Regions from separate parts of the Micromonospora sp. NBC_01796 genome, predicted to be linked through region 2. Evidence: predicted binding sites of a transcription regulator. Region 2 holds the regulator's gene; each other region holds the start of a gene.
The links. Region 2 encodes HrcA, which represses chaperone genes, less so after heat shock. Its sites were predicted from a motif close to GGTTNGCACNCTCNNNNNGAGNGTGCNAACC; they were not measured.

Region 1 (4,302 bases), 1.1 Mb from region 2:
GCGATCGGGGTGGCCCGACGGTGGTTCGGCGACGAATGCGGCGATCTGGCTGCCGAAGGCGTTCTGGCGCACCCGGTTCGCGTACTCGGCGTGTGGTCGGGCCGCCGCCTCGGCGACGGTCTCCAGGAAGGCGAGCGGCGAGTCGGCGAGCATCTCCAGCCGCAGCGCACGCATGCGGGCGGTGTCGGCGGGCCGGATCCGGCGGACGACCGGCCGGGGGTCGGACGCCTCCGGTGGGGCGGTCGTGGCGGACGCAGGCAGGCTGGTCATGGGGCATGCCTACCCTCGACCGACCCCGGCGGGCAACCGGATTGCCGATCACGGTCGTGTCGCACCCCGCGAGATACATGATCAATTGTACGACGTAAAGACGTCTGACGATGCCAGCACAATCGCCGCCAGTGGGGGTACGTGCCCCGCCTGATGTCCCTTTTGGGGTAGTGCACTGCGGTCGGACCTCGTGTAGCGTGCGATTTCGGTTGCTGAATTCGAGGATCGATATGGGTCCCGAGTCGGCGGCTCCGGTCGGCGTACGCCGGCACCGGGGGTGTTTGACCCAGCACGATCGAAGTGAGGAAGTGCACCGTGGCACAGGGCACCGTCAAGTGGTTCAACAGCGAAAAGGGCTACGGCTTCATTGCGGTCGACGGCGGGCAGGACGTATTCGTCCATTTCTCCGCGATCGAGATGGATGGCTACAAGGCGCTCGACGATGGACAGCGGGTGGAGTTCGAAATCGCCCAGGGCCAGAAGGGGCCTCAGGCGGAGAAGGTGCGCCTCCTCGCCTGACCCGGTTCGCCTGAACCGACCGGTCGGGTGTCCCGGCCGAATGAACCGATAATCGCAGCCGGATTCGATATCGACAGGGCGCCGGTCTCCCGTGGAGTACGGCGCCGCTGTCGCATCCCTGCCCCCGACCGATGGCCCGCCGTCGCGTGTCCGTCGATCCCGGGTCCCGGTCCGGCTGTGCTGCTCCCGCTGACGACCCTCCATGGCGGGATGGCTCGTGTGGTGTCCGAGCCTGTGCCGTTCCGGGGCCGTTCATCACGTTTGGCCGACATGACCGGCGGGTCCGCTCGATGTTCACCCGTTTGTTGCCCGCCTGCACCCGTACGTCGTCCGTGTGACGCCCGTGGCGCGTCAACCCGTACGGGCCGCCGTGGGCTTGCCCGGCTCCGGGACGATGTTGCTGGTCGGCGGGGTGACCGATCGCGCGCGGAGGTACGGCCGACCGGCCCCGCTCCGGCCCACTCGCTTGCACTCGCCATGGGAGAGTGCTAAACAAGTGATTGGCACTCGCGCGGTGTGAGTGCCAGAGGTCGGGGCGGTTAGGGCCACGGTCGCGTCACCGGTGACGGAGGCGGGGCACAAGGCCGGTCGTCGCGGGCTGTCCGGCCCGACCGACGGACGTCACTGCCGCCTAGTGCGCGGGAGTCGGTCCGGTGCGATCGCGCCGGACCAGACCGCGCGCCAGCGCAGTAGTGACGTCCGAAGGTGCGAAGTCAGGCGGCCGATCCGGGACCAACCGGCTCGGGTGGCCGTGAGTGTCCAGGAGGACAACGCCGTATGGCCAAGATCATCGCGTTCGACGAAGAGGCCCGCCGTGGCCTCGAGCGGGGCATGAACCAGCTCGCCGACGCCGTCAAGGTGACGCTCGGCCCCAAGGGCCGCAACGTCGTGCTCGAGAAGAAGTGGGGCGCCCCCACCATCACCAACGATGGTGTGAGCATCGCCAAGGAGATCGAGCTCGAGGACCCCTACGAGAAGATCGGCGCCGAGCTGGTCAAGGAGGTCGCCAAGAAGACCGACGACGTTGCCGGCGACGGCACGACGACGGCGACCGTCCTGGCCCAGGCGCTGGTCCGCGAGGGCCTGCGCAACGTCGCGGCCGGCGCGAACCCGATGGCCCTGAAGCGGGGCATCGAGGCTGCGGTGGCGGCGGTGGCGGAGGAGCTGGCCAAGCTCGCCAAGGACGTCGAGACCAAGGAGCAGATCGCCTCGACCGCGTCGATCTCCGCCGGTGACACCACCGTCGGTGAGATCATCGCCGAGGCGATGGACAAGGTCGGCAAGGAAGGCGTCATCACCGTCGAGGAGAGCAACACCTTCGGGCTCGAGCTCGAGCTCACCGAGGGTATGCGCTTCGACAAGGGCTACATCTCGCCGTACTTCTGGACCGACCCGGAGCGTATGGAGGCCGTCCTCGACGACCCCTACATCCTGATCGTGAACAGCAAGATCGCTTCGGTGAAGGACCTGCTCCCGATCCTGGAGAAGGTCATGCAGTCGGGCAAGCCGCTGCTGATCATCTCCGAGGACGTCGAGGGCGAGGCCCTGGCCACCCTCATCGTCAACAAGGTGCGGGGCACCTTCAAGTCCGTCGCCGTCAAGGCTCCGGGCTTCGGCGACCGCCGCAAGGCGATGCTGACCGACATCGCGATCCTCGCGGGTGGCTCGGTCATCAGCGAGGAACTGGGCCTGAAGCTCGACGGCATCGGCCTCGACATGCTGGGCCGCGCCCGCAAGATCGTGGTGACCAAGGACGAGACCACGATCGTCGACGGTGCCGGTGACGCCGACCAGATCCAGGGTCGGGTCAACCAGATCCGCGCCGAGATCGAGAAGAGCGACTCGGACTACGACCGCGAGAAGCTGCAGGAGCGCCTGGCCAAGCTGGCCGGCGGTGTTGCGGTGATCAAGGTCGGCGCGGCCACCGAGGTCGAGCTCAAGGAGCGCAAGCACCGTATCGAGGACGCCGTTCGCAACGCGAAGGCGGCCGTCGAAGAGGGCATCGTCCCCGGTGGTGGCGTCGCGCTGGTGCAGGCCGGCAAGACCGCCTTCGACAAGCTGGACCTCTCGGGTGACGAGGCGACCGGTGCGACGATCGTCAAGATCGCGCTCGACGCCCCGCTGCGCCAGATCGCCGTCAACGCCGGCCTCGAAGGTGGCGTCGTGGTGGAGAAGGTGCGCAACCTGGAGCCGGGCCACGGCCTGAACGCCGCGAACGGTGAGTACGTCGACCTGCTCAAGGCCGGCATCATCGACCCGGCCAAGGTGACCCGTTCGGCGCTGCAGAACGCGGCCTCGATCGCGGCACTGTTCCTGACCACCGAGGCAGTGGTGGCCGACAAGCCGGAGAAGAACCCGGCCCCGGCTGCTGCCCCCGGCGGCGGAGACATGGACTTCTGAGTCCGACGCAACATCGGTAAGGGGCGGGCCGCGACTGCGGTCCGCCCCTTACGTCATGTCGGCAGTCGCCGCTGATTGCGCTGCTTGTCCGCTCGGGAGAACGGCTTTCTGATCTGGATCGGCGCGTCGACCATCTCCAGCGGTTCGTCGGATGAAAGCTCGTCCAACCGCTCCATTTCCGCCCGCTGCTCCGCGTCGCCGTAATCGAGGCGATGTGCCGGCGTTTCGGCGGGGATCTCCGATGCCATCCTGGCCCAGGTGGCCGGAGGGAGATCGTCAGTCGGTTCGTCGTCCTTCGCCATGACTGCCTCCTTGGCTCAAACGGTAGGAGCGAAGAGGCAGTGGTGCTGAGAAACGGCACTATAAACGGATATCTCCTATTCGCCCTTTTAGGGCGAGTCTCCGGATCCGGTGCCGGTCAGAGTTGCTTGCGGTAGAGGAAGAAGACCCGTTCGATCCGCGCACCCGAGTTGCTGGCATAGAACGGAACCGGGCCGACCCAGCCGATCTCCGCCCGCTGGTGTCCGGCCGCCCGCTGGTCGGCCAGGCACCGCCGCAGCAGCACCCCACCGATCCCCAGCCCCTGCGCGGCCGGTGCCGTACCCATCGGCCCGAACCAGCTCGGCCGGGACGACCCGTACGCGGCGAAGCCGAGCACCTCCACCTCCGGGCTGCCGGCGGTGCCGCTCGAGCTGTCGGCGGCGGTGTCGACCCGGTCGCGTACGGCGATGTGGCAGCCGGCTCCCGTCCGCCCGATCGAGTCGGCGACCTCGCCACCCCAGGCCACCCCGAAGGTCTCCTGGGCGAAGCCCACCAGCATCGCTGCGTCGTCCGGCTCGGCCCGGCGTACCGTGATGCCCTGCTCGGCCAGCCGTTGCTCGGCGGACTCGGTGCTGCGCAGTGCCGGCGACTCGTCGTACGACAGGTCGGCGGTCATGTTCCAGGCGGTGTTCTCCTGCTGGTAGCCGAGCGCCATCGCGGCGCAGATCGCCGGCGTGTAGCGCACGTCGATGCCGGGCCAGACGTAGTGGGGAGGATTCCCGGCCAGCAGCACCTCACCGGCACCGAGGCCGGACAGCGCACCCTCGATCCGGGCCAGCAGAGCCCGCCCGA
Region 2 (4,302 bases):
CACTCCCGCACCGCGGCGAGTACGTCGCCGAGCTTGCCGGCCGGCACCGCGCCGGTGCTGAACGCCGCCGCGGTCTCCTTCAGGTCGGCACCGGAGCAGAACACCGGCCCGGTGTGTGACAGGACCACCGCGCGTACTGTGTCGTCTGTCACAGCGTCGTCCAGTGCGGCGAGGAGCTGGGTCATCAGCGGTGTGGAGAGCGCGTTGCGGTTGTGCGGGCTGTCCAGCGTGAGCGTGGTCACCCCGGGTGCGGTCGACACCCGGACGAGCGTGTCGGGGGCTGCGGTCATGCCGGCACACTAGTCGCATGCCCGGCGTCCTCCCCGAAGGTGAACCCGTACCCGCTGACGGTTCGCTGCCCCGTACCGCCCTGACCGCCGTCGGCGACAGGGGGTTCGGGGTCTACGTGCACGTGCCCTTCTGCGCCAGCCGGTGCGGATACTGCGACTTCAACACGTACACCGCCACCGAACTCGGTGGTGGCGGCCGGGACGGGTACGCCGATTCGGTGCTGGCCGAGCTGGCGTTGGCCGGGCGGGTGCTGGGCGAGGCCCCGCCGCGCCGGGTGGACACCGTATTCGTCGGCGGCGGCACCCCGACCCTGCTGCCCGCCGACGAGCTGGCCCGGATCCTGGAGGGGATCGACCGGACCTGGGGGCTGGCCGCCGACGCGGAGGTCACCACCGAGGCCAACCCGGAGTCGGTGACCCCGGAGTCGCTCAAGACGCTGCGGGCCGCCGGTTACACCCGGATCTCCCTGGGCATGCAGTCCGCCGCCGCCGGGGTGCTCGCCCTGCTCGACCGCAGGCACACCCCCGGTCGGGCGGTCCAGGCCGCCCTGGAGGCGCGTGACGCCGGCTTCGACCACGTGAACCTGGACCTGATCTACGGGACGCCGGGCGAGACCGCCGACGACTTCGCCGCGTCGCTGGCGGCGGTCACCGAGGCGGGGGTGGACCACGTCAGCGCGTACGCCCTGATCGTGGAGGACGGCACCCGGCTGGCCGGTCGGATGCGGCGCGGCGAGCTGCCGTACCCCAGTGACGACGTGGCGGCGGACCGCTACCTGGCCGCGGAGGCCGCCCTCGGCGCGGCGGGTTTCTCCTGGTACGAGGTTTCCAACTGGGCCCGCACCGCCGACGCCCGGTGTCGGCACAACCTGCTCTACTGGACCGGCGGGGACTGGTGGGGCCTCGGGCCGGGGGCGCACAGCCACGTCGGCGGCGTGCGCTGGTGGAACGTCAAACACCCCACCGCGTACGCGTCCCGCCTGGCCGCCGGTGAGTCTCCCGGCCACGCCCGGGAACTGCTCACCGGGGACGATCAGCACGTGGAGGACGTGATGCTGCGGCTGCGCCTGGACTCGGGACTGCCGTTGGCCGGGCTCGACGACGCCGGTCGGGTCGGCGCGGAACGGGCCCTGGCAGACGGTCTGCTGAGCCGTCCCGAGTACGCGGCCGGACGAGCGGTGCTGACCCTGCGGGGCCGGCTGCTCGCCGACGCCGTGGTACGCGACCTGCTGCCCTGACCCCCGGTCGGGCGGGCGCTGGCTCGGGCCGGTCCGGACCGCCCCGAGCCAGCGGATCATGCTCGCCCGATGGCTTACTTCACCAGGCGGTACGTCATCGGGTACTGGTAGAGGGTGCCCTCGTTCGCCCGGAGGCCGCCGATCACCGAGAACACGATGATCACGATCCAGACGATGAGGGGGAGCAGGCCGAGGGTGCAGATCCCGAGGATGACCGCGATCAGCATGACGATCGCCCAGGTGATCTGGAAGTTCAGCGCCTCGACCGCGTGTGCCCGTACGGTCGGCGACCTGTCACCCTTGGCGAGCAGCGCGATCAGCGGGGCGACGAAGCCGACGGCGATGCCACCGAAGTGCGCGATCAGGGCCCAGGTCTTCTCGTCGCTGTTCGCGTAACCGGTCGGAGCCGGGCCGCCCGGATAGCCGCCGCCCGGGGGGTAGCCGCCAGGGTTGTAACCGGGGGTGTAGCCACCGGGCGGCGGGTAGCCACCGCCGGCGGGCGGCGGGTAGCCACCCGGCGGGGGATAGCCACCCGGCGGGGGGTAGCCGCCGGGCGGGGGGTAGCCGCCGGCCGGCGGGGGTGCGCTCGGCGCGCCGTACTGCGGGGCGGCCGGGGGCGGCCCGTAACCGGGCGGGGGCGCCTCGTCCGGACTCGAGTACGAGCCCGGCGACGTGAACGGAGTAGTCGGCGGTTCCGGCGGCGGGTAACCGCCGGGGCCGCCCTCTCCGGGAGGGCGGGGTGGTTCAGTCATGGGGTCACGGTAGGGGTATCGATCAAACGACGCCAACTACCACGAGTGACTTCACTGGACAATTGCCGACTGAAGCTGTTATGCCGACAGGGGGTCGGTTACCGTCCACCAGATCACTCAAGATCTCCGGCCGGGCTCGCGATTGATCATCGCAACCGGTCGGGCCCACGTCGTAGACTGGCACTCGTTACAGTCGAGTGCCAGACTGGTGGGCCGGGTGCTCGCACCGACCCGGTCGCAGGGAGGTGAGGATGGGTCTCGACGACCGCAAGCTCGACGTGCTGCGCGCGATCGTGGAGGACTACGTTTCCACCCAGGAGCCGGTCGGCAGCAAGGCCCTGGTCGAGCGGCACCAACTGGGCGTATCACCGGCCACCGTCCGTAACGACATGGCCGTGCTCGAAGAAGAGGGCTACATCCGGCAGCCGCACACCAGTGCCGGCCGGGTGCCCACCGACCGCGGTTACCGACTGTTCGTCGACCGCCTCTCCCGGGTCAAGCCGCTCACCCCGGCCGAGCGCCGGGCCATCGAACGTTTCCTGGTCGGCGCCGTCGACCTCGACGACGTGGTGCACCGTACGGTCCGGCTGCTCGCCCAGCTCACCCGGCAGGTCGCCGTGGTGCAGTACCCGAGCCTGGCCCGTTCGTCCGTGCGCCACCTGGAACTGGTGCCGATCTCCACCACCCGGCTCATGTTCGTCATGATCGCCGACACCGGTCGGGTCGAACAGCGCCTGGTCGAGATGCCCGCGCCGCTGCTCGCCGACGACGTGACCGACCTGCGCCGGCTGATCAACGAGAAGCTCGTCGGCAGCCGGCTCTCCGACACCCCGCCGCTGGTCCAGGCACTGGTCGACGAGGTCACACCCGACCTGCGTCCGGCCATGGCGACGCTGGCGACCGTCCTGCTGGAAACCCTCGTCGAGCGACACGAGGAACGGATCGCCCTCGCCGGGACCGCCAACCTGACCCGAGGCGGGCTGCTCGACTTCCAGGGCTCGCTGCGACCGATTCTGGAGGCGCTGGAGGAGGAGGTCATCCTGCTCAAGCTCTTCGGCGAGGTCGAACCCAGTACGCTCCGAATTCGGATCGGCGACGAAAATGAGATCGACAACCTGCGCGCCACCTCGGTGGTGAGCACCGGGTACGGCACCGGCAGCAACATCCTCGGCGGGCTCGGGGTGCTCGGGCCGACCCGGATGGACTACCCCGGCACCATCGCGACCGTACGCGCCGTCGCCCGATACGTGGGCGACCTACTGGCACAGAACTGACGGGCAACGGTGCAGCGGGCGGCACCGGTACGGAACTGATCAACAAGCTGACCTGACGACACCGGCGGACGGCACGACTGACATGGGGACACGGAACACAGTGGCCAAGGACTACTACGGGATTCTCGGCGTCAGCCGGGAGGCCTCCGACGACGAGATCAAGCGCGCCTACCGAAAGCTGGCGCGGCAGTTCCATCCGGACGTCAATCCGGATCCGGAGGCGCACGAGAAGTTCAAGGACATCAACGCCGCCTACGAGGTCCTCTCCGACGACCAGAAACGGCAGATCGTCGACCTCGGCGGGGACCCGTTGGCCCCCGGCGGTGGCGGCGGTGGCGCCGGACCCGGCGGTGCCGGCCCGTTCGTCGGCTTCCAGGACATCATGGACGCGTTCTTCGGTGCCGCGGGCGGCAGCCGGGGGCCCCGTCCACGTACGCGTCCGGGTGCCGACGCCATCCTGCGTCTCGAACTCGACCTGAACGAGACGGCGTTCGGCGTCGAGGCGCCGATCACCGTCGACACCGCCGTACTCTGCACCACCTGCGCCGGTGCGGGCACCGCCGCCGGCACCCACCTCGCCACCTGCGAGGCGTGCGGTGGGCGGGGCGAGGTCCAGTCGGTCCAGCGGACGTTCCTCGGCCAGGTCGTCTCGTCCCGGCCGTGCACCGTCTGCCAGGGCTACGGCACCGTCATCCCGCACCCCTGCCCGACCTGCGCCGGTGACGGGCGGGTCCGTACCCGCCGGTCG
Region 3 (4,302 bases), 2.6 Mb from region 2:
GAGGTCAGGTTCTGCTCGAAGATGGTGCCCGCCTGGGCGTTGTCCCAGCCGGGGACGGAGGTGTCGGGGCCCTTGACGTACTCCTTGGAGTCGTACTTGGGCTGGAGCACCGAGTCGTACCCGCTCTTGAACAGCGTGGCGTTGTTGTCGGTCGGGGAGCCGTTCAGCTCGGCCACGACCGGGTTCTTGACGCCCTTGTCGGTCAGGCACTTGACCAGGCCCTCGCCCTGCAACTTGCCAACCGCGACGTTGTCGAAGCTGACGTAGTACTGGGCCGAGCCGCCGAGGGTGAGGCGGTCGTAGTCGATGGTGGCGACGCCCTGCGACTTCGCCTTGTCGAGCACGGCCTTACCGGTGCCGGAGTCCAGGTTCACGATCATCAGGGCGGTCGCGCCACCGGTGATCATCTGGTCCGCGATGGTCTGGAACTGCGACTTGTCACCCTGGGCGTTCTGGATGACGTAGTCGACGCCTGCGGTCTTGAACGCCTCTTCGAGGTACTTCCGGTCCGCGGTCTCCCAGCGGTCGGAGGAGGCGCTGTCCGGCAGGATCACGCCGATCTTCGGGGTCTTGGCGCTGCCGCTGCCGGCGTCGTCGGAGCTGTCGCCGCAGGCCGTCAGGGCACCGGTGGCCAGCAGGCCCACGGCGGCGATGGTGAGGATCCCTTTGCGCATTGCTCGGGTCCTTTCGGGGGGTGGGGTTCGGTCCGCTGAGTCGTTGCGTGGTGCGGCGTCAGTTCGGTGCGGTCGCCGCCACTGCAGGGGTGTTCAGATTGGGCCGTACGTACTTTTGTTGTGTCCGGCAACGTATTGCGCTCGCGGGGTGAGGCACAAGAGTGCCGAGGCCACGAGTTTTGTTGCCTGCGATAACAATTCAGCAACGCGACTGACACCCGCCCGTCATGGGCCTGAATCGCCTGGGCGGATCGTGCCGATTTGCCGCCCGGTTCGGGATGCGGCGGGCCAAATGACCGAACCGTGGCGCGAAGGGGGTCGGTGTCGGCTCACGCCGTACGGCCGAGTGCTATCAATTTTGTGTAAGAAAAAGCACAGAGCGCAACGACGGTCATTGGCTGACCAAGTACCGGCAAGCAGCCGCAAGTCGGTCGATAGTGGGCAGTACGCGGATCAGGCCCCGGCGGCGATCGAGGCGCTGATCGCGCTGGTCAGCCGGATCAGGTCGGCCGGTGCGAGCTGGAGCTGAAGGCCCCGGCGACCGGCGGAGACGTACACAGTAGAGAAACTCTCCGCCGACGAATCAATTACGGTCGGTAGTCGTTTCCGTTGGCCGAGCGGGCTGATCCCGCCCCGGACGTAACCGGTGGTCCGCTCGGCCAGGGTCCGGTCGGCCAGCGCCGCCCGTTTGCCGCCCACCGCCGCCGCCAACGCCTTGAGGTCCAGCTCCCCGGTGACCGGTACGACCGCCACGGTCAACGCCCCGTCGACCTCGGTGACCAGTGACTTGAACACCCGCTCCGGGTCCACGCCGAGAGCCGCGGCCACCTCCGCGCCGTAACGCGGCGACTCCACCGGCACGTCGTACGGGTGGGTGGTGTGCGCGACCTTCTGCTTCACCAGCAGTGCCGTTGCCGGGGTCCCCTGACCTGCCACGGCCGGGACCCTACCGGTTCGGCGCCACCGGCTGACAGACCAGCACGGTGGGCGCGCCGGCCACCCGGGTCAGGACCAGGCTGGCCGGCTCGGTGCCGGCGAGCCGCAGATCGCGCCGGAGCCGCTCCGGATCCACCGCCGAACCCCGCTTCAGGATCTCCACCCGACCGACCCCGCGCACCCGGAGCAGGCCGCGCAGCCGCTTCAGCGAGAACGGCAGCACGTCGGTGATCTCCAGACAGCGGGCGTACGGGGTCGGCAGCGGCGTGTCCGCGTACACGTAGGCGATGTCCGGGTCGGCGAGTGTGCCGTCCACGGTGCGGGCGAACTCGGCGACGAGATGGGCCCGGACCACTGCGCCGTCCGGGTCGTAGACGTACCGCCGGATCGGGCCGACCGGCGCCTCGACGGCACCGGTCCCGGTCAGCTCGGCCACCCCGACCCTGCCGTCCTCGGTCTCGCCCGAGCGTTGGGCAGGGGCGCTTCGGCCGCCGGACCCGGCCACAGGGTTTCGCAGCAGGGTGGCGCGGCGGGGGGTTCCGGCGAGTGGGCCGCACCAGAGGGCGGCCTCGACGAGTTCCCGGTCGACGCTGACCCACTCCGCCTCGGCGCCGGGCGGGATCAGCGCGTGGTCCAGGCCGGGAGCGACCTTCACCACCGTGCACGGGACCCGCCGGGCCAGGCCGAGGACGAAGTCCCACGGCGGGGAGTAGGCGGCCGGGTCGAAGATCCGCCGGCCGCCGGTCGAGCGCCGGGCCGGATCGCAGAAGACCGCGTCCATCCCGGTCAGGTCGAAACTCGTGGCGTCGGCGCACTCGACGGTGAAACAGCCGGCCAGCCCGGCCGCCTCCGCGTTCGCGGCGGCCAGCGCGGCGGTGGCCGGGTCGGCCTCCACCCCGTACACCCTGATCCCGGCGCGGGCGGCGGCGAGCGCGTCCGCGCCGAGGCCGCAACCGAGGTCGGCCAGGGTGCGCACCCCGGCGGCCCGCAACCGGCGCGCCCGCCGGTCCGCGACCACCGCCCTGGTGGCCTGCTCCAGGCCGGCGCGGGTGAAGAACATCCCGGCGGCGGCCGGGCCGAACTTGCCGACCGCGCGGCGGCGCAGCTCGGCCTGGGTGAGGGCGGTGGCGGCGAGCGGGCCGGGCAGGCCCGCCGACCGGAGCGCGGTGGCGGCGGCCAGCGGGTCACCGCCGGCCAACTCGGCCGCCGCGGCGAGCGCGGTCAACCCGACCGGGGTACGCAGCGCGGCCAGCTGGTCGAGGTCCATCGAGTCATTGTGAGGCAGCACACGCCGGATGTGAGGCAGTACACGTCGATCGCTGGTGGGACCGGCGGGGCGTCCGGAAGGTGCGGCGGAGCCGGTCCGCCGGTGTCCTGGTAAGGGGTTTCGCCGAACACGCCGGCCGCCATGTTGGCACTCTCCTTGACGGAGTGCTAGCCACCGGCATAACCTGCCGTTAGCACTCTCAGTCTGAGGGTGCCAGCTTCCGGGCTCCGGTCCGGTGGCTGAAACGCCAGGCGGACCGGCTCCCGCGACGACGGACCCGCCCGGTGGCATGTGGCAGATTGACGCTGGCCGGCTTGCTGGTCAGCACAGAAACCAGTACCCCAGGAGGGTATGCCCGTGACTACCGCGACCAAGGTTGCGATCAAGCCGCTCGAGGACCGGATCCTGGTCCAGGCGAACGAGGCTGAGACGACCACGGCGTCGGGCATCGTGATCCCCGACACCGCCAAGGAAAAGCCGCAGGAGGGCACTGTCCTCTCCGTCGGCCCGGGCCGCATCGACGACAAGGGCAACCGGATCCCGGTTGACGTCAAGGTCGGCGACACGGTCCTCTACTCGAAGTACGGCGGCACCGAGGTTAAGTACGCCGGCGAGGAGTACCTCGTACTCTCCGCCCGCGACGTCCTCGCGGTCATCGAGAAGTAGTGATCTGACCGATCAGTGATCACTGCCCCGGACCGGCATGCCGGGCCGGGGCAGTGCTGTGTGAAGGGACCCGAGTAAAACATGGCGAAGATTCTGAGCTTCTCGGATGACGCCCGGCACCTGCTGGAGCACGGTGTCAACACGCTCGCCGACACGGTCAAGGTCACCCTCGGCCCGCGCGGGCGCAACGTCGTTCTGGACAAGAAGTTCGGTGCACCGACGATCACCAACGATGGCGTGACCATCGCCAAGGAGATCGAACTCACCAACCCCTACGAGAACCTCGGCGCGCAGCTGGTCAAGGAGGTGGCGACCAAGACCAACGACGTCGCCGGCGACGGGACCACCACCGCGACCGTGCTGGCCCAGGCACTCGTCCGCGAGGGCCTGCGCAACGTGACCGCCGGGGCGAACCCGACCGGTCTCAAGCGGGGCATCGACGCGGCCGCCACCAAGGTGTCCGAGGCGCTGCTCGCCAAGGCCGTCGAGGTCGGCAGCCGGGAGTCGGTCGCGCACGTGGCGACCATCTCCGCGCAGGACGCGACCATCGGCGACCTGATCGCCGAGGCGATGGAGCGGGTCGGCCGCGACGGTGTCATCACCGTCGAGGAAGGCTCCACCCTCGCCACCGAGCTGGAGGTCACCGAGGGCCTGCAGTTCGACAAGGGCTTCATCTCGCCCAACTTCGTGACCGACGCCGAGTCGCAGGAAGCGGTCCTCGACGACCCGTACATCCTGATCACGACTCAGAAGATCTCG

Region 1: a site for HrcA is predicted at 1,288-1,318, ahead of groL (chaperonin GroEL). Genes of this name have one in related genera too.
Region 3: a site for HrcA is predicted at 3,066-3,096, ahead of groES (co-chaperone GroES). Genes of this name have one in related genera too.

The regions. Positions count from the first base shown of each region.
Region 1 is NZ_CP109078.1:3,475,334-3,479,635, forward strand. Features, by position in the region: gene OIE47_RS16080 (GNAT family N-acetyltransferase) at 1-270, opposite strand, end outside; gene OIE47_RS16085 (cold-shock protein) at 586-789, shown strand; gene groL (chaperonin GroEL) at 1,567-3,189, shown strand; gene OIE47_RS16095 (hypothetical protein) at 3,243-3,437, opposite strand; gene OIE47_RS16100 (GNAT family N-acetyltransferase) at 3,608-4,302, opposite strand, start outside.
Region 2 is NZ_CP109078.1:4,570,677-4,574,978, forward strand. Features, by position in the region: gene OIE47_RS21095 (enoyl-CoA hydratase family protein) at 1-290, opposite strand, end outside; gene hemW (radical SAM family heme chaperone HemW) at 308-1,528, shown strand; gene OIE47_RS21105 (DUF4870 domain-containing protein) at 1,603-2,280, opposite strand; gene hrcA (heat-inducible transcriptional repressor HrcA) at 2,532-3,554, shown strand; gene dnaJ (molecular chaperone DnaJ) at 3,655-4,302, shown strand, end outside.
Region 3 is NZ_CP109078.1:1,926,068-1,930,369, reverse strand. Features, by position in the region: gene OIE47_RS08840 (sugar ABC transporter substrate-binding protein) at 1-674, opposite strand, end outside; gene ybaK (Cys-tRNA(Pro) deacylase) at 1,128-1,610, opposite strand; gene OIE47_RS08830 (THUMP-like domain-containing protein) at 1,621-2,877, opposite strand; gene groES (co-chaperone GroES) at 3,229-3,543, shown strand; gene groL (chaperonin GroEL) at 3,625-4,302, shown strand, end outside.